DNA from 4 places in the Cytobacillus sp. FSL M8-0252 genome. Region 4 is predicted to be linked to each of the others. Evidence: riboswitches for the same ligand, from Rfam matches in the RefSeq annotation. Region 4 holds a riboswitch; each other region holds the start of a gene.
The links. A riboswitch is a leader RNA that binds a small molecule or an ion and turns the genes downstream of it on or off. The one in region 4 is predicted to bind cobalamin.
Positions count from the first base shown of each region.

Region 1: linked by a shared signal. The riboswitch ahead of MKX83_RS05900 (hypothetical protein) and the one ahead of metE (5-methyltetrahydropteroyltriglutamate--homocysteine S-methyltransferase) in region 4 are both predicted to bind cobalamin.
Region 2: linked by a shared signal. The riboswitch ahead of MKX83_RS02565 (ABC transporter substrate-binding protein) and the one ahead of metE (5-methyltetrahydropteroyltriglutamate--homocysteine S-methyltransferase) in region 4 are both predicted to bind cobalamin.
Region 3: linked by a shared signal. The riboswitch ahead of MKX83_RS12365 (acyl-CoA dehydrogenase family protein) and the one ahead of metE (5-methyltetrahydropteroyltriglutamate--homocysteine S-methyltransferase) in region 4 are both predicted to bind cobalamin.

Region 1 covers NZ_JBBOWZ010000001.1:1,125,716-1,131,371, forward strand. Annotated here, with positions in the region: gene MKX83_RS05875 (MetQ/NlpA family ABC transporter substrate-binding protein) at 1-185, shown strand, start outside; gene MKX83_RS05880 (aminoglycoside phosphotransferase family protein) at 268-1,131, opposite strand; gene MKX83_RS05885 (hypothetical protein) at 1,220-1,405, shown strand; gene MKX83_RS05890 (MFS transporter) at 1,465-2,676, opposite strand; gene MKX83_RS05895 (MarR family winged helix-turn-helix transcriptional regulator) at 2,693-3,136, opposite strand; cobalamin riboswitch at 3,364-3,566, shown strand; gene MKX83_RS05900 (hypothetical protein) at 3,730-4,005, shown strand; gene mmgD (citrate synthase) at 3,950-5,071, shown strand; gene MKX83_RS05910 (bifunctional 2-methylcitrate dehydratase/aconitate hydratase) at 5,088-5,656, shown strand, end outside.
Region 2 covers NZ_JBBOWZ010000001.1:492,051-497,706, reverse strand. Annotated here, with positions in the region: gene cbiB (adenosylcobinamide-phosphate synthase CbiB) at 1-390, opposite strand, end outside; gene MKX83_RS02575 (heme ABC transporter ATP-binding protein) at 380-1,855, opposite strand; gene MKX83_RS02570 (FecCD family ABC transporter permease) at 1,863-2,921, opposite strand; gene MKX83_RS02565 (ABC transporter substrate-binding protein) at 2,887-3,849, opposite strand; cobalamin riboswitch at 3,957-4,136, opposite strand; gene MKX83_RS02560 (hypothetical protein) at 4,190-4,969, opposite strand; gene mgtE (magnesium transporter) at 5,426-5,656, shown strand, end outside.
Region 3 covers NZ_JBBOWZ010000001.1:2,427,540-2,433,195, reverse strand. Annotated here, with positions in the region: gene MKX83_RS12370 (YhgE/Pip domain-containing protein) at 1-1,082, shown strand, start outside; cobalamin riboswitch at 1,368-1,552, shown strand; gene MKX83_RS12365 (acyl-CoA dehydrogenase family protein) at 1,754-3,421, shown strand; gene MKX83_RS12360 (NAD(P)-dependent oxidoreductase) at 3,436-4,347, shown strand; gene MKX83_RS12355 (CoA-acylating methylmalonate-semialdehyde dehydrogenase) at 4,344-5,656, shown strand, end outside.
Region 4 covers NZ_JBBOWZ010000001.1:302,513-308,168, forward strand. Annotated here, with positions in the region: gene MKX83_RS01560 (hypothetical protein) at 18-329, shown strand; gene MKX83_RS01565 (hypothetical protein) at 351-1,064, shown strand; gene MKX83_RS01570 (hypothetical protein) at 1,645-1,935, shown strand; gene metE (5-methyltetrahydropteroyltriglutamate--homocysteine S-methyltransferase) at 1,956-4,256, opposite strand; cobalamin riboswitch at 4,405-4,584, opposite strand; SAM riboswitch class I at 4,638-4,750, opposite strand; gene MKX83_RS01580 (DNA-binding protein) at 4,825-5,112, opposite strand; partial or broken gene MKX83_RS01585 (glycosyltransferase family 2 protein) at 5,395-5,656, shown strand, end outside.

The sequences.
Region 1 (5,656 bases), 820 kb from region 4:
ACTTATTAAGTGCATTAGCACTAGAAAATATGCTTGATGATTATCGCAACGTGGTTGCAGTTAAAGCAGACTTTGAAGATAAACAATATGCGAAAGACTTAAAAGAAGTGGTCGAGTCTGCAGAATTTGAAAAAATTATCGACGAAGAGTTTCAAGGATTTGGAAAGCCAGCGTGGATGAAATAACGAAGTAATAATAAGCAAGAAACCGGACAAAATTATATGGATTTGTCCGGTTTCTAATAATAGTTGTAGAATACTGTTAAACTTATCTGTGCATAATTTGTATTTTGGTCATTCCTGTACTTATGGATTGTCGAACAACTTTTTCATCCTGGTCATTGACGTTTTTCAACCATTTGTGAAATATTGGTTGTAAGCCGTAAAAGGAAGTGACTCTTCTATACATTTCATCTTTATTGAATTTTGTTTGATAAGATGCGAGAGCTTCTTTGGTGAATTGATCTCCGAAATCCCAATATAGCCCTGCAAAGTCAAACGCCGGGTCCCCTATTTGCGTATCTGTAAAGTCTATAATTCCTGATATTTCCTTTTTGCTTGGATGATAAAGGATATTGGCACTTGTTAGATCACCATGAATCACCACTTTTGCTTCTTTAAATTTTGACACCGCTAAAAACATTTTATCAATTTCTTCTTTTTCTGCGTCTTTTAAGAACGGAAATATTTTTTTAATCAGGGCTTGATGTAATTGCGCCCAATAATTTTCACTATGTAGTTCTTCTATATTACATTTCTTTGCTTCATCTATATCCAGACGATGTAATTCTGTAAGAAATGTTCCTAACCGCTTGGCTTCATATAAAGGAGGAGTAATCAATGAATGAGATAATGCTTGTCCTTTAATGAAGTGGTAAAAAACACCAATCATTTGTCCGTCTTTATTATAAAATGGAAGATAATTTGGTATTTCAATAATGGAAGAAAGATATGAGAGCTGGTGAAGTAGCTTTATTTCCTTTTTTATTTTCACTAATACTTGTTTTGTTTTTGGTATTCGGATGACATATGTTTGATTAACAATATAAATATGATGATCCCAACCAGAATGATTGCTTTCAATCTGTATTTCCTGAAGATGCGGGAGATGGTTTTTAATTAATTCCTTCATGGAACAGTCTCCTTTTTTATTATTTTGTATAAATCGTTTTTTGAGGGGGAAAATAGGCGAGACATCTTATAAAAGGGGAGTGAAAGCAATGGAAAAAAAGTATGATAATCAAGTGGATGAGAAAATTATTGCTGCTCAAAATGAAGCTCAACAATACAATCAAATGGATACAGAATTAGAACAGTCAGAAGAAGTACAAGCAGCAATGGAGAAAAGTTATGAGTATGAAGTGACGAATCAACAACCGACATATGAACCGAATAAACCATTTTAATTAGAAAGAAGAGACTTCCATTACGTGGAGTCTCTTCTTTCATTATAGCATACCTTATTTTACATTGATGCTGTTTGATGTGTCTGTTTACTCCCATTATGTTCGGTTCGTCCATAAACTAAAAAGTAAAGAATAATTGAAGCAATCGACACTATCCCCATGTAAATGTATAACATACTGTAGCCAGTTATAGGAATCAGTAAACCTAATAAATAGGGTCCAAAACCTAAACCACCATCGAGAAAGATAAAGAAGGTGGAAGTAGCTAGCCCCATGCGATGGGATGGCGTTAATTTGACCGCAATCGCTTGTGTACAAGACTGCATATTACCAAAGCCTAAGCCAATCAAAGCCCCCGCCACTAATAACATAACACCATTTGATGAATTACTAAGTAAGAATAGACCTACTCCAAATAAAATGAACGCTGGATACATCACGTAATTTGCCCCTTTGCTGTCCATTAATTTACCAGTGAAAGGACGGGATAGTAAGACAGCGATGGCATAGACAAAGAAGAAAAAGCTAGCAGCATTTACTAAGTCCTTTTCAATTGCATAAAAGTTAATAAAAGACAAGACGCTTGAATAACAAAATGCGACTGTTAATGTGACGAGTGCAATTGGAAGTGCCTTTGGTTCAATAAAGCTAGATAATTGAAAACCAGATGATTGAAATTGAGCTTTTTGATCTTCAGTTAACTCTTTCACATTCACAGTTAACCCGATAAGTAGGCCAATAATACCAAGAATCAAACAAAAAATGAAAATCGTATGAAAAGTTGTGTATTGACTCATTAACATACCGATAAAAGGTCCTATTGCTGTCGCTAAAGTATTACTCATACTAAAATAGCCGATTCCTTCACCTTTCCTTGTTTGCGGTATAACTGAAGCGACAATTGTACCACTTGCTGTACTTGCCATCCCTAATGTTAAACCGTGGATAAAGCGGGTAATAAGTAAGAAATTGACATCAATTTCAATAAAATAAAGACTTGTTGATAAACTAAATAATAGTAAGCCAATGATTAAAGTCTTCTTCCGTCCAATACGATCAATATATTTACCGATAAACAATCTTCCTACCAATGTTCCTATAATAAATATGCCAGTAACTAAGCCAGCTTGGCTGGCGGTCGCATGATGTGCTTCAACGGCATACACCGCAATCGTAACCATTAATAAATAAAACACTAATGTTAGAAAAAAGTTTACGGAAGAAACGGTGATAAAGTCCTTGGTCCATAATTTTTCTTTTGTTGAACTCATATTCTTTTCTTCCTCCTTACAAATTGCTTTTAATACTATCAAAAATACGAATACATTCTTCTTGTTCCTCAGGTGTGATTCCCTCTAATATTTCCATTTCGAACTGATCAATCGGAATGCGGATTTTTTTGTATATGCGTTCACCTTCGTTCGTTATTTTCATTTTCTTTTCACGTTTATCCATGCTTGGGATTTTTTCTACATATCCATATTCCTCAAGCTGATTTATGGTCCTCGTAACTGTTGGCTTTTCGACACCTTGATATGCAGCAATCTCTACTAAAGTTGTTGGACCAAAATGGTAGAGATAATAAAGAATTGTCCACTGTGCCCGTTGTAATTGATGTTTCGTTAATAAGCTGTTTAGTCTATTCTCAAAAGGGCGATAAAGCATCATAAAGTGATGAAAGAACCTTTGGCTAGCAATAATAATATTCACCTCATTTAAAATAGTTATCAATGGTAACTAATATACTATAACAAAAAGCCGTCTTGTCTGTCTATGGGCGATAGATTTTTTTCTGTAAAATGGTAAATGTTATGTTAAAATTGTATTTCTTTTAAGAGATGTTTGTAGGCGACATTTAAATTGTTATAATAACAAGTGTTAGTTAAAAGTGAAAAGTAGTACAATTAAGAAAATAATTGTCAATTTTCTAAAATATTGATATATTTAAATAGAACAATTGAATATTTTCAAAAATAGGTGTAAATAGAATGCTAGCTTGTCTATTTACTTAAAAGGGAAGTACGGTTGGATTCCGTCGCTGTCCCGCAACTGTATTTGCGAGTGATATGAAAGATACCACTGTTTCCTAAAAATGGAGATGGGAAGGTTTCGTATCATGTTGACCATAAGCCAGGAGACCTGCCTGTTTAGTGTAAACATCAATTCCTACGTGGATATAGGAGGTGTTAAGTACGGGTAATGAATACATGCCAAGGTCGCATGTTTATTTTAGTATTCGTTTGAACTTAACAACTTCTTTCTAGAAGTTGTTTTTTTAATGGATTGATATGGTAAAAAGGTGAGCAAGAACGGAGGAAAAAGCTTTGTTTGGAACCGTTCCTTATTATGTGAACATAATGAAATCAACGATCATGATGAACAGCTATTCTGCTGAGAGTTATAGTTTAAGAAAAGTATTAGATCAGTATAAAGAAGACATCCGAACACTCTCTGTAGAAGAAGAGAAGATCCAAATATATTTAAGGAATGCTGAAAGGGCTTACAGCATTGTCAGGCACGATGTAATTGGATGGGAGGAAAATGATTGTGAGCATGGAGGAGAAGTATATACCAGGGTTAGAGGGAATCATAGCTTCTGAGACCAGCATCTCATTTTTAGATACTGTTCATGGAGAGATTGTCATAAAAGGTTATGACTTAATTCAACTTTCAAAAACGAAAAGCTATTTAGATATTATCCATTTACTTCTAGAAGATCAATTACCAACAGACGAGGAAAAAAATTCATTAGCTAATACGTTAAAGTCCTATTATGAAATACCAACGGCCGTAATGGAGGTTTTTACTCATTTACCAAAAGGAACACATCCAATGGATGGGCTCCGCACTGGCATCTCAAGCTTGGCTGGATATGATTCGACCTTAGATGATAGGTCGAAGCAAGCAAATAAAGAAAGAGCTTATCGTCTACTTGGCGGAGTTCCGACAATTGTAGCTAACAGTTATCGTATATTACAAGGTCTGGAGAGAATTGAACCGGATAAATCCCTATCATATAGTGCCAACTTTTTCTATATGTTAACTGGTAGAGTACCTTCCGATTTAGAAGAAAGAGTATTTGACCAATCATTACTTTTATATAGTGAACATGAAATGCCAAACTCAACATTTGCAGCAAGAGTAATTGCTTCCACGCAATCCGATCTATTTGGAGCGTTAACGGGCGCAGTTGCAAGTTTAAAAGGTAGCTTGCATGGCGGTGCAAATGAAGCGGTTATGTACATGTTGAATGAAGCGGAAAGTGTCGCTGGCGTGGAAGGTCTCTTCTATAAAAAACTATTTAAAAAAGAAAAGATTATGGGCTTTGGTCATAGAGTTTATATGAAAAAAATGGACCCAAGAGCATTAATAATGAAGGAAGCTCTACAGGAGTTATCCATACAAAATGGAGATGATTCGTTGCTTCGAAAATGTGAAGCAGGAGAAAGAATCATGGAAGTTGAGAAAGGGCTATACCCTAATTTAGATTATTATGCCGCACCGGTTTATGGCATGTTAGGAATTCCTATCCCACTTTACACACCGATTTTCTTTAGTGCAAGAACGGTTGGTTTATGTGCCCATGTCATTGAACAGCATGAAAACAACCGCTTATTTAGACCGCGGGTCATTTATTCAGGTGCACGTCATACTTTACCAAATTGAGGAGGAGTACGAGTAAATGCTGAAAACGAATGAAAAGGTTGAAACCGATGTTATTTTAACGGAAATTGCTGATTATGTATTGGATTATGAAATAACAAGTGAAGAGGCTTATCGCACGGCACATTATATCTTGCTCGATACAATTGGTTGTGGAATATTAGCGCTTGATTATCCTGAATGTACAAAACTACTTGGTCCTGTTGTGCCAGGAACGGTTGTACCTAATGGAACAAGAGTCCCTGGTACATCATTTGAATTAGACCCCATTAGAGGTGCATTTAATATTGGCTGTATGATTCGCTGGCTGGATTACAATGATACATGGTTAGCTGCTGAATGGGGGCATCCTTCTGACAACCTTGGTGGTATTTTGGCAGTTGCAGATTATTTAAGTAGGCAACGTCTTTCAGTTGGTAAAGAGCCAGTTAAAATGATTGAAGTCCTGGAAATGATGATCAAGGCTCATGAAATTCAAGGAATATTAGCGCTAGATAATAGTTTAAATCGCGTGGGTTTAGATCATGTACTGTTTGTTAAAGTGGCAACAACTGCTGTTACGGCAAAGATGCTTGGTGCAACAAAAGA
Region 2 (5,656 bases), 190 kb from region 4:
ATCCCTACCAACAATATATGAAAGCTTTTGCCTTGCTTCACTTATTTGTTCCTTCTTTAAAGGCTCGTACACTTCTATTGCCGCTTCCTTTAAACTCTTTTGGGCGATGGTAGTTGCGATTAACACCGCCTCAAATAATATTCCAACGATAGGGTGGACAGCATAAGCAATCACCACAATACTTATCGATATAACTAATACAATCAATAAGACTGTTGTTATCATAGCTACACCTTTCCATTTTCTATGCGCCCCTATATTCCATTTATTCCTTAAAAATCCTATTAAAGAACCCATCCACTTTACAGGATGCGGCCATTGCGGTGGGTCACCTATGAATCGGTCAATGACCACTGCTATTGTTAATGCGATTAAATGTTCAATCATCATCTGTTTCCTTTTTTCTTTTACGACTCTTGTGAATCGCTTTTTGTGTACATTCGTAAATACCTTTTCCAATTATTTTTCCTAGGGGTGTAACTGTTCCAGCGAAATCTATTTTCTCTCCACTTTGTGTTGCAGCAACTAATATACTATCCGTAGATGTGCCCGTGGCAACTGTCCCCGTTTCTTTGTCTCTTACTTCTAAATCCATTAATACTTTTGCTTTCGCTTCAGTTGCCGTCATCATTGCTTGAATAAATGCCTCTTCAGAAAGATGACCATTGACAAATATCCAACTATTTATAGTGCCTGGGGTTACTACCTCTTTATGTTTGCTCGCCATCGAAGCATCGACAGCGTTTCCTACACCTGCTGTGACCACGATCAACACAGAGAACAGATCCATTTCGTAAAATTCGTAGATCACATCATCCGTATATACCGCTGTCATCATACCAACCGTTTCCGAAGGCTCAAACCCTTTTTCTATAAGAAAATCTACCATCTCCTCATAAAAATCATCACAGTTATAACTTTTATCAACATGGCGATTAACAAATGTTTGATACCAGCCAATACCAGAACCAACAACACCTGATGACATTACCCTTAGAGGTTGGGCAGACTGAAGTGTAATATATTCTGCATTCACCATTAATATAGCAGGTGTAATAATCTCTTCATTATGCCATTTCTCCTCAGGTATTAGGACTACTTGAGGTGCTGGTACTTTCGGGTGGCCGTGCTTCTTCACTTCAGTCTCATAAACTTCTATAATACGTGCTTCTTGCAATACTTCATTAGGTTTATCATTGCAGACTATTTTTCCATCATTTAATAAAACGATTTGATCACAATATAAACCGGCTAAATTTAAATCATGAAAAATGGATATGACCGTTAAACCCTTTTTCTCAGTCCATTCTTTTAACATATCTAGCAATTCTTTTTGATAGGATAAGTCTAAATGATTGGTTGGCTCATCAAGTAATAATATTTCTGGTTCTTGTGCGAGACTTTGTGCCAAAAACACACGTTGTCTCTCTCCACCTGATAGCTCAGTAATATTTTTATGTGCAAAATGCTGTACGCCTGTTTGTTTCATCGATCGTTGAACCACTTCTTCATCATCTTCAGACCATGTTTGGAACCAGCCACTTTGATGAGCATAGCGACCAAGTGATACAATTTCCTTTACTGTATAAGAAAAACTATGTTCGGCATGTTGAGGTAGGACAGCAACGATTTTCGCTATTTCCTTCGTGTTATAATTTTGTACTGGTTGATCTTTTAAATAAACTTCACCAGATGTGACCGGTATAAGACCACTTAGCATCTTTAAAACTGTCGACTTGCCGCTCCCATTCGGTCCAAGTATGCCGAATAACTGTCCTTTCTCTACTTCAAAGGAAACATCATGAATGACCTGCTTGCCTCCATAACCACCGTTAATTTTTCGTAAGCTATACATCATCACATTATCCTCTGCCTTCCGCTCTTCTTTTAATTAGAATGATAGCAAAAACTGGTGCACCAATTAACGCAGTAATGACACCAATAGGTAACTCAGTAGGTGAAATGACTGTTCTTGCAAATAAATCAGCAAGTATTAAAAACCCCGCACCTGTCATCATCGATAAAGGAAGCAAGTGTCTATGGTCTGGTCCCCATAGCAATCTGGTCAGATGCGGAATGACTAAGCCGACAAATCCGATTGTACCTGACACTGCTACAGCGGCACCAGTTAAAATCGATCCGGCAATTAAGACCATCATCTTACGTTTCTGTACATTCACCCCGATATGACGAGCTCTTTCTTCGCCGAATGACATCGCATTTAATTCCTTGCTATTGGCAATAAGCATCGCAGAACCAATGATAAAGAAAGGAAGGATGATTTGAACATAGTCCCAACCTCTCATCGATACGCTTCCTAACAACCACCCAATAATCTGTCTCAGTTCATCCCCGGTTAAAGCAATCATTAAGGAAATAAATGCACCTAGAAAAGAACTGAAGATAATACCGGTTAAAATGATTGTCTCTACTCTCATGCCACGATCAATTTGTCGCGCAAAGAAAAGGACAACAATTATCGTTAGAAAAGCTGTTGTAATACTAAATAACGGTAAAGTAAAGGTGCCAACAAACGGAATGGATAAACCGAGAAAGATCGTTAATACAGCACCAACAGAAGCTCCTGAAGACACCCCCAATGTATAAGGGTCTGCTAAAGGGTTCCTTAATAAACCTTGAAAGGCAGCACCTGCTATTGCAAGTGATGCCCCGACGAAGCCCGCCAATACGACTCTAGGCAAGCGAATATTCATAACAATATTACTATGCATTGGATTAACATCATTACTTATCGGTAAACGTAAGATTTCCGCTCCAATGATATTGAATATATCTAACGGTAGCACTGAAACAGTCCCTATAGAAATCCCCATCATCATTGCTACACATAAGAAAACGAACGCACAGAGATAAGCAACACCTCTATTATTTAAATACTTCTGGGTAAATCGCTTTTGCAAGCTCCTCTACTCCTTCTACAAGTCTAGGACCTGTACGAGTTACCTTATCAGAGTGCACATCATAGACTTGCTTCTCTTTAACGGCTGTTACATCTTGCCAACCTTCTCGACTTAAAAGGGTTTCTACCGCATTTTCCGTATAATACCCGTATGTAGTAATAATCACATCAGGATTTTTTTCGATGACAGCTTCCTCGTCAATTTGTGGCCAACCTTCTTCTTCAATTACATTTTCCGCTTGGATCAAATTGAGCATATCATCAATAAATGTTTTTTGACCGGCAGTATATAAAGAAGGAGCTGCAGAGATTTCTACAAAGACAGATTTTTTCTCTTCAACAGACTTTGCTTTTTCTTCAATTTCTGCCAAACGGGTTTTCATTTCCTCAACTGTTTGATTTGCTTCTTCTGTTGCTCCTGTTGCTTTACCAATCATTTCTATGGAATCATATACTTCTTCAAAATTCTGTGCATCATTGACAATAAGAACAGTAATACCAGCATCTCTTAATTGATCTAAGCCTTCAGTACTATTATGCGCTCCTGAATTATGTGCTAATACAACATCTGGATTTAAAGCAATAATTGCTTCTACATTAAATTCTTGTCCACCGATTTTTTCAATATCAGCTACTTCTTCTGGATAATTATCAAAATCAGATACACCGACTACCTTCTCACCTAACCCTAATTCGAAAGCGATTTCAGTATTACTCGGGATTAATGAAACAATCGCTTCTGGTTCCTCTTCAATCACCACTTCTTGATCCGCAGCATCCGTTAATGTTACAGGAAAAGCGCTAGTTTCAGTACTCTCTTCAACCTTCTCTTCTCCATCTTTTTTCGGTTCAGCTGTGTCATTCCCACATCCAGCAAGAATACCTGCTGATAGTAGAATCGAGACTAAAAATAAATACCATTTCTTCATGATTGACCCTCCTTAAAATATAAAACATCCCCATTAGTAGGAGATGTTTGGAAGGAATAATCACGACAAAGAAGCCTTACCAAACACCCCCTATCCTCGTAGGTTACAGTGTTTATGGAAGATAGGCAGGTTTCCTGGCTTATGGTTTATAATCAAAGGCTCCTCCTATACAACATATATAGCAGTTTTCTTTGTTTATTAACCAGTTACAGTGGCGGGACCGCATTGGTTTTACACCAATTTCCCCTATTAAGTCAAAAATTGACACCTATTTCCTTAAATCTACAATTTTCTGTCGATTTTATTATACCTTATCATATTTTGTGGTGCATTATTATTTTTATGAATCAGTTACTTGCCATTCTTTCAGTTTTTTATCAAAAACCAATCTCGCGTCTGGAGTGGCTTCCTTCCTCATTGCTTCGAACTCATCATACATATCATCCATATTAGCGAAATCTCCAACTGTCCAGAGCGGTATATTAATTTTTGTACGTGTCTGCTCACTCTGTTCAAAAGAAATTACCAGGCCTTCCTTCATTAAATTTCTTAATGCCCTTAACGCGCCTTCTGGAACTTGCGGATATGTTTTTTTCTTTTTTAGGCCTAATAAAGATTTTTCTACTTTTAAATGCTCCATCTTCATAGCAGCAACGTCGCCAAGCATTTTGTAAAAGTCCTGCCAGTCTCGGTAATAGACCTTATTTAACCAACCGTCATCATGCGCTAAATAACAATAACGATTGCTTAAATGGTTATAGAAAGGTTTCTTTAAATGCTCCTTTACATGACTAAGATATAGGAGCTCAGCAATTGCTTGAGCAGGCAATTCATTTAACGATTCTTCCTCCTCGAAATCTATCCAGCAAAAATCACCATAACTATAAACATCTTCGTTTATTAGTGCTGGCAGGTCTTCATGAGCCACCCAATCAAACATGGTATGTACATTCAGTTCCCCATTATCATACTGATGCTTCACTAATAGAAGATGCCCTGTCCTGTTCTGTAATGATTGCATAAACTCAGAAAATTCAATTCCATAAGAAATAACGGACTGGTCCTTTTCGTTTAATAAGATATAGATGAGATCTCGAACACTATGATTTTTCTTTCGCAATTTAGAAACCTCCGAACTGAAAATAGAAAGACGAAGAGCAAATTAAATTGTACCACCTTTGTTATTACCCTCATACCACACAACTATTTCGTTTTACTGCAATAATTTATACTAACTACATGTAAATCATAAACAACCGATACAATGCGTCATTTCATCCATTTCATTTTAGCAAAGATAAGGAAATACGATTATTAAAAAAACATTACAAAATAACTATTTCAATTCCTGAGTTTTGTTCATACCCTAAAAAACCTTTTTATATCAAACCAATGATAACAATCCACTTCTAACACATACTATGAAAATAACTAATGGATTAGCATACAATCTTAACTTTTAAATCATACATTACTTTAAGAAATCATGATTTTCCCAGTAAAAGAATGGTAAGATAAGCATATAATCTCCGTTTACAATTTAAGGTATATCCTCGGTTGAAAGGACTTGAGCTTTATGATTCAGACGATGACAGAAAACCAAATCGCTTTATTGATCATCAAAGCATTAAAAGATAATAAACAAAAAGAATTTAACAGGATTTTAGATGAACTGCAACCGTATGATATTGCTCAAGCTTATGATCATCTGCCTGAAAAGCATAAGAAGCGCTTCTTATTATTTATGACTGCTGACCGCCTTGCCCAGTTGCTAGAGGAATTGAATAAAGACATGCAGCTTGAGGTT
Region 3 (5,656 bases), 2.1 Mb from region 4:
AGTTTCACTCATTAACTGAGGCAATTGGTGACATTCATCATGGTGTCGGAGACTTAGCAATAGGAATGAATGAACTATCATCAGGCTTACGGTCTTTAGAGGGTGGGTCTGCACAATATAAAAAAGGACTAAATGAATTAAGTCAGTCTGGTAACCAATTAACAGAAGGATCAGCACAAATAAATAATACTTTATCTTTGATTAAAGATGAGATGAAACAAGCCAGTGGCGTAAGTGGTATTGGGGAACTCGAGAATGTAACAATCGATCTGCCTGAGGTAGCGGATAATCTAGAACAAGCAGCAAATGATGTAGACCAAGTAGTTGTTAATTATAATGAGGTAAAAACACAAATCAATCGTGCTCTGGAGCAGATACCAGATAACCAAATTTCAGATAAAGAGATAAATAAATTATATGAAAGTAATGCGGATAAAGAGGTAATTGATCAATTGGTAGAAACCTATAGAGGGACAAAAGCTGCTCAAGAAGTTCTACTACTAGCCAAAGATAACCTTACAGACATGGTTGAACCGCTATCAACCTTTAGTCAATCAATGAGAGAAGCAGCAGGTAACCTTCGTGCAATATCATCTAATATAGACGAATCTATTCTTCAAATTGACATTGATGAAGGGTTAAAACAATTGACATCTGGTGTTGAAGAAATGGTATCTAACTATAATCAATTCCACCAAGGGTTACTTGCTTATACAGGCGGTGTTTCTGAATTAAGTACATCATATAGTGACATCCATGAAGGAATTAGCGGTTCTCTATCTGGAGCTGAGCAACTAACGAGAGGAGCTGGCTCGCTTCATAATGGAACTGGACAATTACATGATGCAACTAAAGACATTCCTGATGAGGTGACAAAAGAAGTGGATGAAATGATATCGCAATATGATAAATCTGATTATGAGCCAATTTCTTTTGTATCAGATAAAAATAATGAAAAGTTGGAACTAGTCCAATTTGTCATCCAAACAGATAAGATTAAAATAAAAGATAACAAAGAAGATGTAAAAGAAACAAAAGATAAAGTAGGATTCTTCGAGAAACTTCTTAACTTATTTAAGTAAACTTGAAAAACACGCCACTGCAATCTAGGAGGCGTGTTTCTCTTTTTGGTGGTAAATTTATATAAACCTTTCATGTTACATCAAACGATCGGTCAAAATGAAGAATTAGGCTTTCTTCTACTCGGATTGTAGGAGTGGATTTAATCAATGACTCTAGCTTATATTGTGGTTGGAAGAAAAATGATAAAGAGCCTAACTTTTTCATCATTTTAAGCTGAGAATACATATTCTAAAAAATAAATTGTAAATTTTCCGAAAAATTGATATATTGTTAGTGTGAAAACTAAATAAGCTAAATAAACAGGTGCTTGTTCATCAAGCTTAAAAGGGAAACCGGTTAGACTCCGGTGCTGTCCCGCAACTGTATTTGCGAGCGGATTGTACATAACCACTTATTCATTATTGAATAGGGAAGGAACAAATCCGCCACGACCATAAGCCAGGAGACCTGCCTGTTTTAGCCAACATCATTACCTACGCGGATAGGGGGTGTTAAGTGCGGATAGAAGAACATGTATATTACTCAACACATGTTTATTTGTTTGTCCACTCGTTACTTGACAACTTCTTTTAACAGGAGTTGTTTTTTGTTTGAAGGTGGTTTGCTTCTTGCTACTGATTTGAGCAAGCGCTCAATCAAAGGAGATAGAAAGATGTAAAGGGAGTGCACGATGGCGAAGCTAAAAAAAACGCTAGAAGAAAAGGGAGATATTTTTTCTCCTGAAGATTTTCTTGAAGAGGAACAACTCATTGCACAAACGGCAGAATTATTTATTAAGAATGAAGTGTTGCCCCAAATAGATTCATTAGAAAAAAAGAACTATGAAGTGGCTAAGAATCTGTTTCAAAAATCAGGGGAACTAGGTCTACTAGCTATTGATGTACCTGAGGATTATGGCGGGTTTGCACTTGGTAAAAAATTATCCGGGCTTATAGCTGAAAAGATAGGATACGGTGGGGCTTTTAGTGTTTCGTATAATATTCATGTAGGTGTTGGCACATTACCGTATGTTTATTTTGGTTCAGAAGCACAAAAACAAAAGTATTTACCACAACTCATCTCCGGGGATTGGATTGGTGCTTATGCCTTAACGGAAGCAGGAGCTGGATCGGACGCACTTTCACCGAAAACAAGAGCTATTTACAACAGCAAGAGTGATAGTTGGATAATAAATGGGGAAAAACAATGGATTACCAATGCTCACATAGCAAATGTGTTTGTTGTGTTTTGCCAAACAAATGACGGGATGACTGCTTTTATTGTTGAAAAAGACATAGCAGGCGTATCTATTGGTGCAGAAGAAGAAAAGATGGGTATTCATGGATCATCAACAGCTACTCTTATATTGGAAGATGTCGTTGTGCCATCCGCTAATATACTAGGAGAAAAAGGAAAAGGTCATCAAGTTGCCATGAATATATTAAATCTTGCTAGATTGAAGCTAGCTTTCTCGAATATTGGCACAGCTAAACAAGCCTTCAACTTTTCTCTTAGCTATGCGAAAGAGAGACAACAATTTGATAGAGCGCTGGTTAAATTTACGTTGATACAAGAAAAATTAGCTGAAATGGTGACATCTATTTATGCAAGTGAAAGTGCCGCTTATCGCACAGCAGATATGATTGATCAAGCTCCAACAGATGAAGGAATCACCTCTTTAAAAGCATTCGCAATGGAATGTGCCATAAACAAAGTACGATGCTCTGAAATGCTTGGGCATGTAACAGATGAGGCCGTTCAAATTCACGGTGGATACGGTTATATGAGAGATTACGATGTTGAGCGACTATATAGGGATGCTCGAATCAGTCGTATCTTTGAAGGAACAAACGAAATCAATCGCTTAACCATAGCAAAAAACTTACTTCACAAACACTCATCTAAAGATATCACAATCAATACCCCTACACCATTACACCAAGATAGAAACAGCCAATTTATTGAGTTTGGAAAAGAACTGTTATCGCTGTCTTTGGAAGCGGTTTCAAATGCAAAGATTGATATAAATAGGGAACAGCAGTATGCACGTCTTTTAGCTAATATCATCACAGAACTATACACAATGGAATCGACTTATATGCGGACATCAAAACTGCAACATCGAAAACAAAATCAAAAGTGGAAAGATTTAGCGACTGATATTATATGCGAACAATGCTTTCAATATTTGAAACAACAAACGATTAGCCTGATTTCAGCAGCGATACTTGATGAAAAAGAACGATTCGTTGCATTCGCAAACATTGAAAATTACCAAATCCCACTCTACAGCAATCTGTTATTGAAAAAAAGGCAATTAGCACAAATACTTATTGATCAACCAAAATTACTGAAATGAAGGGAGCTTAAATGATGGGTGAGAAAATCGGTTTTATTGGATTAGGGAATATGGGTTTACCGATGGCGCAAAGCTTATTATCAGAAGGCAATGAAGTGTACGGCGTCGACCTCAACAAAGATGCTGAAGCGGCATTGCTAAGGTCGGGAGGTGTGATTGGATTATCTATCAATAATATCATAAAGCAAGTAAATTTTATTTTCACAAGCTTACCTTCAATGAAAGCGGTGGAAGAAATCTATTTAGGTGAGGAAGGATTGATTACAAAAGCACGTGAAGGCATTGTCCTGATTGATACAAGTACGGTTGCTCCTAGCTTGAATCAAAAATTAGCAGAAGAAGCAAAAAAGAAGAGCATTCATTTTCTTGCTGCTCCTGTCAGTGGGGGTGTAATCGGTGCTGAAAATCGTACTTTAACCATTATGGTCGGTGGTCCTAAACAAGCTTTCGAGCAATCCCAACCATTGTTAAATATTCTTGGAGAGAATATTTTTCATGTGAATGAACGAATTGAAAGCGGAACTGCAGTCAAATTAATCAATAACTTACTTATCGGTTTTTATACTGCTGGTGTAAGCGAAGCCTTAAATCTGGCAGAAAAAAGCAACATTAATTTAGCACAATTATTTGAGATGTTGAATGTGAGCTACGGCCAAAGTCGGATATATGAAAGAAACTATAAAAGTTTTATCGCGAACGAAGATTATCGTCCTGGTTTTACCTTGCAGCTATTAAATAAAGATCTTGGTTTCGCGCTTGATTTAGCCAAGGAACACGAATTGCAATTGCCAGTTAGTGAATTACTATTAAATATATACAAAAATGCTGAAAACGAGGGTTATGGTAGCCAAGATATGGCTGTTCTTTATGAAAAAGTGAAAAATGATCAAACAAAAAATGCGAAAGAAACGGGGATGAAGGAATGATTAAAACAGAAATTCCAACAATGAAAAACCATATTAATGGTGAATGGGTTGATTCAAGCAGTAAGGAAGTGGAAGCCGTACCGAACCCGGCGAATGGGACAATTATTGCTTACGTCCCCCTTTCTGGTAAAGAAGATGTTGATTTAGCTGTCAAAGCTGCTGCTGCGGTCTATCCTAAGTGGGCTGAAGTACCCGTCCCAAATAGAGCGCGTCTGCTTTACCAATATCTTCATTTGTTAAAAGAGGAAAAAGAAAACCTCGCTCAAATTATTACAGAGGAAAATGGAAAAACATTAAAGGATGCGCGTGGTGAGGTACAAAGAGGAATTGAAGTCGTTGAACTCGCAACCTCCACTCCTAATTTAATGATGGGAGATGCACTTCCTAGTATTGCCGAAGGGATAGATGGCTCAATTTGGCGCTATCCGCTTGGTGTTGTTGCTGGGATTTCCCCTTTTAACTTTCCAATGATGGTTCCTTTATGGATGTTTCCTCTGGCAATCGCCTGTGGGAATACATTTATACTGAAAGCTTCAGAAAGAACGCCAATCTTGGCTGGTAGACTCGTAGAGTTATTCTATGAGGCAGGTTTTCCTAAAGGGGTACTAAACCTTGTACATGGAGGAAAAGACGTGGTTAATCGCTTATTAGATCATCCAGAAATTCGTGCCATTTCATTTGTTGGGTCAGAGCCGGTCGCCAAACATGTTTATCAAACTGGCACCGCTCACGGAAAGAGAGTACAAGCATTAGCTGGTGCGAAAAATCACGCAGTTGTAACATCTAGTTGTCATCTAGAAAAAACGGTTCAAGGTGTTATTGGCGCAGCGTTTGGAAGTAGTGGGGAACGATGTATGGCTTGTTCTGTGGTAGCCGTTGTAGAAGATATAGCAGATGATTTTATGAACCTACTTGTAGCAGAAACGAAAAAACTTACTGTCGGGGATGGCCGGTTTGAAGAGCATTTTGTTGGACCACTCATTCGTGACACTCATAAATCCCGTGTGTTACAATATATCGCCTCAGGGGTATCTGAAGGGGCCCATTTAATCGTAGATGGTAGGGATACAGAGACGACAGAAGATGGTTATTATGTAGGTGCGACAATATTTGACAATGTAACATCCGATATGAAAATTTGGCAAGATGAGATTTTTGCACCGGTCTTAAGTGTCGTTAGAGTAAAAACATTTGAAGATGGTATCGCCTTAACGAACCAATCAAAATTTGCCAACGGAGCTGTTATTTATACATCTAGTGGTAAAGAAGCACAAATTTTCAGGGAGAAGATTGATGCAGGCATGATTGG
Region 4 (5,656 bases):
GAGGTGTTATATATTATATGATGGAATTTATCGCAGTATTGTTTGGAGTGCTAGGATTTTTTTTAATAGTTAATCTATTTTTTTCTTTTTTGTATTTGATTAGTCGAGCAGCAGGCGGTAAATTTTATAGCTGGATTGTGCACGATTTTGAATTCTTAATGATTTTATCATTACCTTTGTTTGGATTAACCGAATATGTTGCTAATGAATTTTATGAGAGATTCAACGGTTTGGTAACAAGAATGCTACTGCTCGTTTATGCATTATTAGTATTCATTCTTGCTATAATTTGTTTTATATTACTTTTTTATTTTGGAGATAAAGTATAACCATAATGAAAGGAATAAAAAATGAACTATACATTAACAGCTGAAGAATACATATTATCTCTTCTTTTACTAGATGGAGCTGAAGTTGCTCACTCTATTAAAGAAGAGGTGTTTGGAGAGATTTCGGAGAAAGAACTTGAAACTAGGCTTGATAGTGCAACTAGTGGGTTAATATCTAAAGGTTTATTAACTTTTGAAAATCAACAAGAAAGAATGGATGAAACGTTCAAAAGTTTCATGTTGGGTTTAACAAAAGTAAAAAGAGTTATTCGTTGCCAAATTGCTTCGGATGACGGAGTATTTAGCACTTCCCTATTTTGCCATAATTCGTTTTTTATCCAGAATGCTTTATACGATAATCGAATATATCACTTATATGAAAAAAGTGATCATACGGACTTGCCTGCCTTAATAGACCTTAACCCCTATGTTGAAAGCGGGGAGTCATTTTCTATTAAAGAACAACTTTTTGAGAGAGTAATAGATAAATTATTAGGTAATGAAGAATTAGCAAACGAAGAAATAGAGCAATTTTCACCAGTATTCTTCAAAGCTTTACAAGAAAAAAAGGGGAAATTAAATGCATTATATGATTATCATCTTGGGCAGCAAGTTTCAATCGGATCTTTACTATACATAACATATGAAGAGGAGTCATGGTCTATAGAAAATAAGGGGGATACTCTAATTATTTCTCCCTTTTCATTTCAGGATTTGTTAGAAGTTGAAAAATAAGAGTGCAGTTTTTATAGAAATTTGTAGAAGGGGCATTATAACTGGTTTATTGCTAGAGTAGTCCTTTTTGGCTAAAGTTTTATAGTAATGGTGTTGATAGTGGTTTGTTTTTTGTTTTTTGATTATTTTGCAGCGATGATGTAAAAGAAATGTGATAAGATTGCATTGCACCTACTATATAAAGATTTGAAGAGCCCAGACGAAGAGAATGTTAAAGAATGATCCCAGACTGAATCAAATGAGCGGTTCACTCTTTTTTCTATTCTGTTTATTAGTTTGAAAAATAAGAAAATAATACACAAAACAACTATTGTTTACTATTTTATAAATAGGTAAAAATGTAATATAATTACATTTATTTGAGGATGAGTTTGTTGGGATATCCATTAAATAAGATGAGAATGGTATGAACTAATTGCTATAACTCAAAAATGTATCAAAATATTATTTAGATGACGATGTTAAAACGAATGCTTTATATAATTTTTTTCGAAAGGAGAAATTGCCTCCATTGTGCAATTTAAACGTAAAGCAAGTAGACAGGCAACATATACCTATCACAAAAGAGGATGCACCCACTATGAAAAAGCTGTTCCTAAATATGATAAGTATTATTTCTTTCGCCCCTTTTATTACACAAGTCACGCAAGCAGATGTGACGAATAATCTGCGGAAGTTAAAGGATTATAGTTGGTTTAATGCTTATTTGCAGAATGAGATTTATCGCAACTTAATCATCCATAATGTCCGGGTACGGAATGTGATTGGTGAATTTAACGAAAAGAGATTTAACCATGGTTCTTATCAGAAGAAGATGGATAAGAAACTAAACACTGTACTATTAAACGAGGAAATCCGAACGAATGTATAATCGTTCGGATTTCTGTTTGTTTATTCGCCTTTTTTTACAAGTAATTTTTCCCGCGAGAGTTTGGCAGCTTGCACCATGACTGTTAGGGCTGCGACGGTTTCGTCAATGCCTCTTGTTTTGAGGCCGCAGTCAGGGTTAATCCAGAAAAGTTGTGGGTCTAGTACTTGTAAGGCACGATCGATGTTTTTCGATAGTTCGTCGAGTTGTGGCACCCGAGGGCTGTGAATGTCATATACACCTAAGCCGATACCTTGTTCGTAGGTGCTTTCTTCAAATGAGTGAATGAGTTCGCCGTGGCTTCTTGATGTTTCAATGGAGATGACATCAGCGTCGAGTGCTTGAATGCTTGAGATAATGTCTTCGAAATCAGAGTAGCACATATGCGTATGAATTTGTGTTTCATTTCTGACAGAAGTGGTGGCTAGTCTAAAAGCATAAACAGCAGCGTTCAGATAATCTTCCCACTTCTCTTGTTTGAGTGGTAATCCTTCACGAATGGCTGGTTCGTCTACTTGAATCATCCGGATACCATTTGCTTCTAGTGTTTCTACTTCTTCTCGAAGGGCAAGGGCAATTTGGTTTGCGACTTCGTAACGAGGGATATCGTCGCGGACAAATGACCAGTTTAAAATCGTAATCGGACCAGTGAGCATACCTTTTACCGGGTGATCTGTTAAGGACTGGGCATAGACTGTTTCTGTAACTGTCATTGGCTGTTCAAATGAGACATCTCCATAAATGAGTGGTGGTTTGACACAACGAGAGCCATAAGACTGCACCCAACCGAATTTTGTGAATTGGAATCCGGCTAATTTTTCACCGAAGTATTCGACCATATCTGTGCGCTCGAATTCGCCATGAACAAACACATCAAGGCCTAGCTCTTCTTGAATATCAATCCACTTTTTAATTTCCGTTTTGATATATGTTTGATAGTCAGTAGCAGTTAACTCTCCTTTACGCCATTTTAAACGATTTCTTCTCACTTCCTGTGTTTGTGGGAAGCTTCCAATCGTTGTTGTAGGTAGGAGTGGTAGTTGGAAGGATGTTTTTTGTGTTGCTTGACGAACAGAATAAGGTGCTTCGCGCTCTGCTAGTGATGATGGTAAGTTTTGAATGGCTGTTTGTACTTGTTGATTGTTTCTAATAGAAGATTGATTTAGTGCCTCGATAGCAGTTCGTCTCTCGTTTATCTCATCTTGGATTTCCTCTCTTCCTTCTCTTATTCCTTTCGTTAGCACTACGATTTCTTGTAATTTTTCATCAGCAAAGGCGAGTGCGGTCTTTAATGTATGATCAAGTGTTTCTTCAATTTTGACTGAAACGGGTACATGCAATAAGCTGGATGAAGGCTGGATGATTAAGCGATCTTTCGGAACTATTTCTGTAATTTCTTCTATAAGAGAGAGCTTATTATCAAGTTTGGCGCCCCATATATTACGGCCATCGATGACACCTGCAGCTAATACTTTATCACTTGGGAAGCCGAATTTTTGTAAGGAAGCGAGGTTTTGACCTGCATCATGGACGAAATCAAGGCCGATCGCTTGCACAGGTAAAGAGGTAACAGCTTCATAATAAGTGATGCTTTCAAAATACGTTTGTAAAATGATATTTATCTGTGGTGCTGCCTCGTGTAATGTTTGGTAAACTGCTTGATAGAGTGAGATGTCTTCTTCTGTGAGGGTAGTTGCTAAAATAGGTTCATCGATTTGTACCCACAAGGCACCTTCTTGCTGTAATTCTTTTAAAATTTGTGCATAAAGAGGAACGAATTGATTGACGATTGATTTGAATTCACTTTCTTTATAGCCTTTTGATAATTTCACAAACGTAATCGGGCCCAAGATAACCGGTTTCCCGTCGATTTCAAGCTTCTCTTTTCCTTCTTTATAAAAGGCAAGTGGCCGGTTTTCAGCAAGTGTTGGCGTGAGGTTGTTGAGTTCTGGCACGATGTAGTGATAGTTTGTGTTAAACCATTTGGTCATTTCAGCTGCCACGGCATCTTTGTTCCCTCTGGCAATATCAAAATACGTTTCGATATCAACTTTCCCACCTCTGTATGTAAAACGCTCAGGAACAAGTCCAAACATCACAGCTGTATCAAGGACATGATCATACAGTGTGAAATCGCCAACCGGGATGAGATCAACGCCAAGTTGTTTTTGCTTCTCGAGAGAGGATAAACGAATGACTTCCATTTGTTGCAGAAAAGTCTCTTTATTCAACTTACCACTCCAAAATTGTTCTAGAGCTTTCTTCCACTCCCGCTTCTCGCCAATTCTTGGATAACCTACATTTGAACTTTTTACTTCAGTCAATTTAAACACTCCTTTAGATTGTATTTTCTCAACAAAAAATCTCTCTATTTATTATTAAATGAGAGATTCATACGCAATATTAACTAGAGTTGAGACCATTTGATTTGCTCAACACGTATTCATCACTCCTCTCTATGCATCCGTAGAGTCTAAGTGCAAACAACAGACAGGTCTCCTGACTTCGGATTATCGCTCGTTATCCCTTCCCATTTCTATTATGAAATAGTGGTCAATGATAAGTCGCTCTCCTTCACAGTGGCGGGACCGTGCCGGCATTCCACCGGGCTTCCCTTTTAAGCAATCATGCATCTGTTGCCTTTGTTATTAAGTTTTGAAAATACAAAAGACCTCTCTAATTAAAAATAGAGAGGTCTTTATCCTCTCTTATTTGCCAAAGCTATTACACTTTGCAGGAATTAGCACCTTTTTAACAAATAATTGTTAAAGGTTGCTGGGTTTCATCGGGCCAGTCCCTCCACCTCTCTGAATAAGAGAATTACATATTTATAATATTTTGAATTTTACATATAGATTAGCATAATAAATGGAAGCTGTCAAAATAAATTCTTCATGAGTGATATATATCATCAGATTCAAGCCACTTGCGAAATTTATGTAGATGGTAATAATGCTTGCCATTAAGAATGACTTTTGGTGCGTGAGGATGCTTCTGTAATAGATCCTTCATGTCAGCTTCACTTAAATAAAAGTAAAGATGAAGGTGGCTTTGCTCCACAAGTAAATGATTCATATTACCTTCATTTTTACTACTAAATTGCTTCAACCCATTGCCTATGAAATAGCCAAGTAATGCTAAACCGACGGCAATCCAAATAAAATTCAACTCGAATTCCAATTTGTACTCCCCCTTAAATACATATATATCTACTTTAACATCTCCTAACGAATAGTAATAATATATTTTTTAGTGCCGAATCGGATCAATGCCCCCATAATTAAACCAATCTACCCTGTCTATCGCACCATCTTTCATAGATTGTATACTTGTCCGAGAACAAAATGAGCCAAGCTGTATATATTGATATTACTTAGTGTTTTTCTCGGGTTTGTGATGGAAAAGGCTATAGTTAGCACAAAGGAGACTATTAATTTTGCTGAAGGAGAGAAGTGAAGTGTTATGAATCTATCTGTTATTATTCCCATTCAGAATGAAGAATCTACGTTGTCAGCCGTTTTAGAAGAGTTAGTGAAGATTGAGCCATATGAAATCATCGCTGTTTTGAATGGTTCAACAGATGGATCGGAGAAAATAGCGGAAGCATTTGAATGTAGAAAGCTTGTTTATAAAGAACCTCTAGGGGTGGATATTGGACGAGCAATTGGTGCAAGGGAGGCAAAAGGGGATACGCTTCTTTTTATTGATGGTGATATTGTCGTTA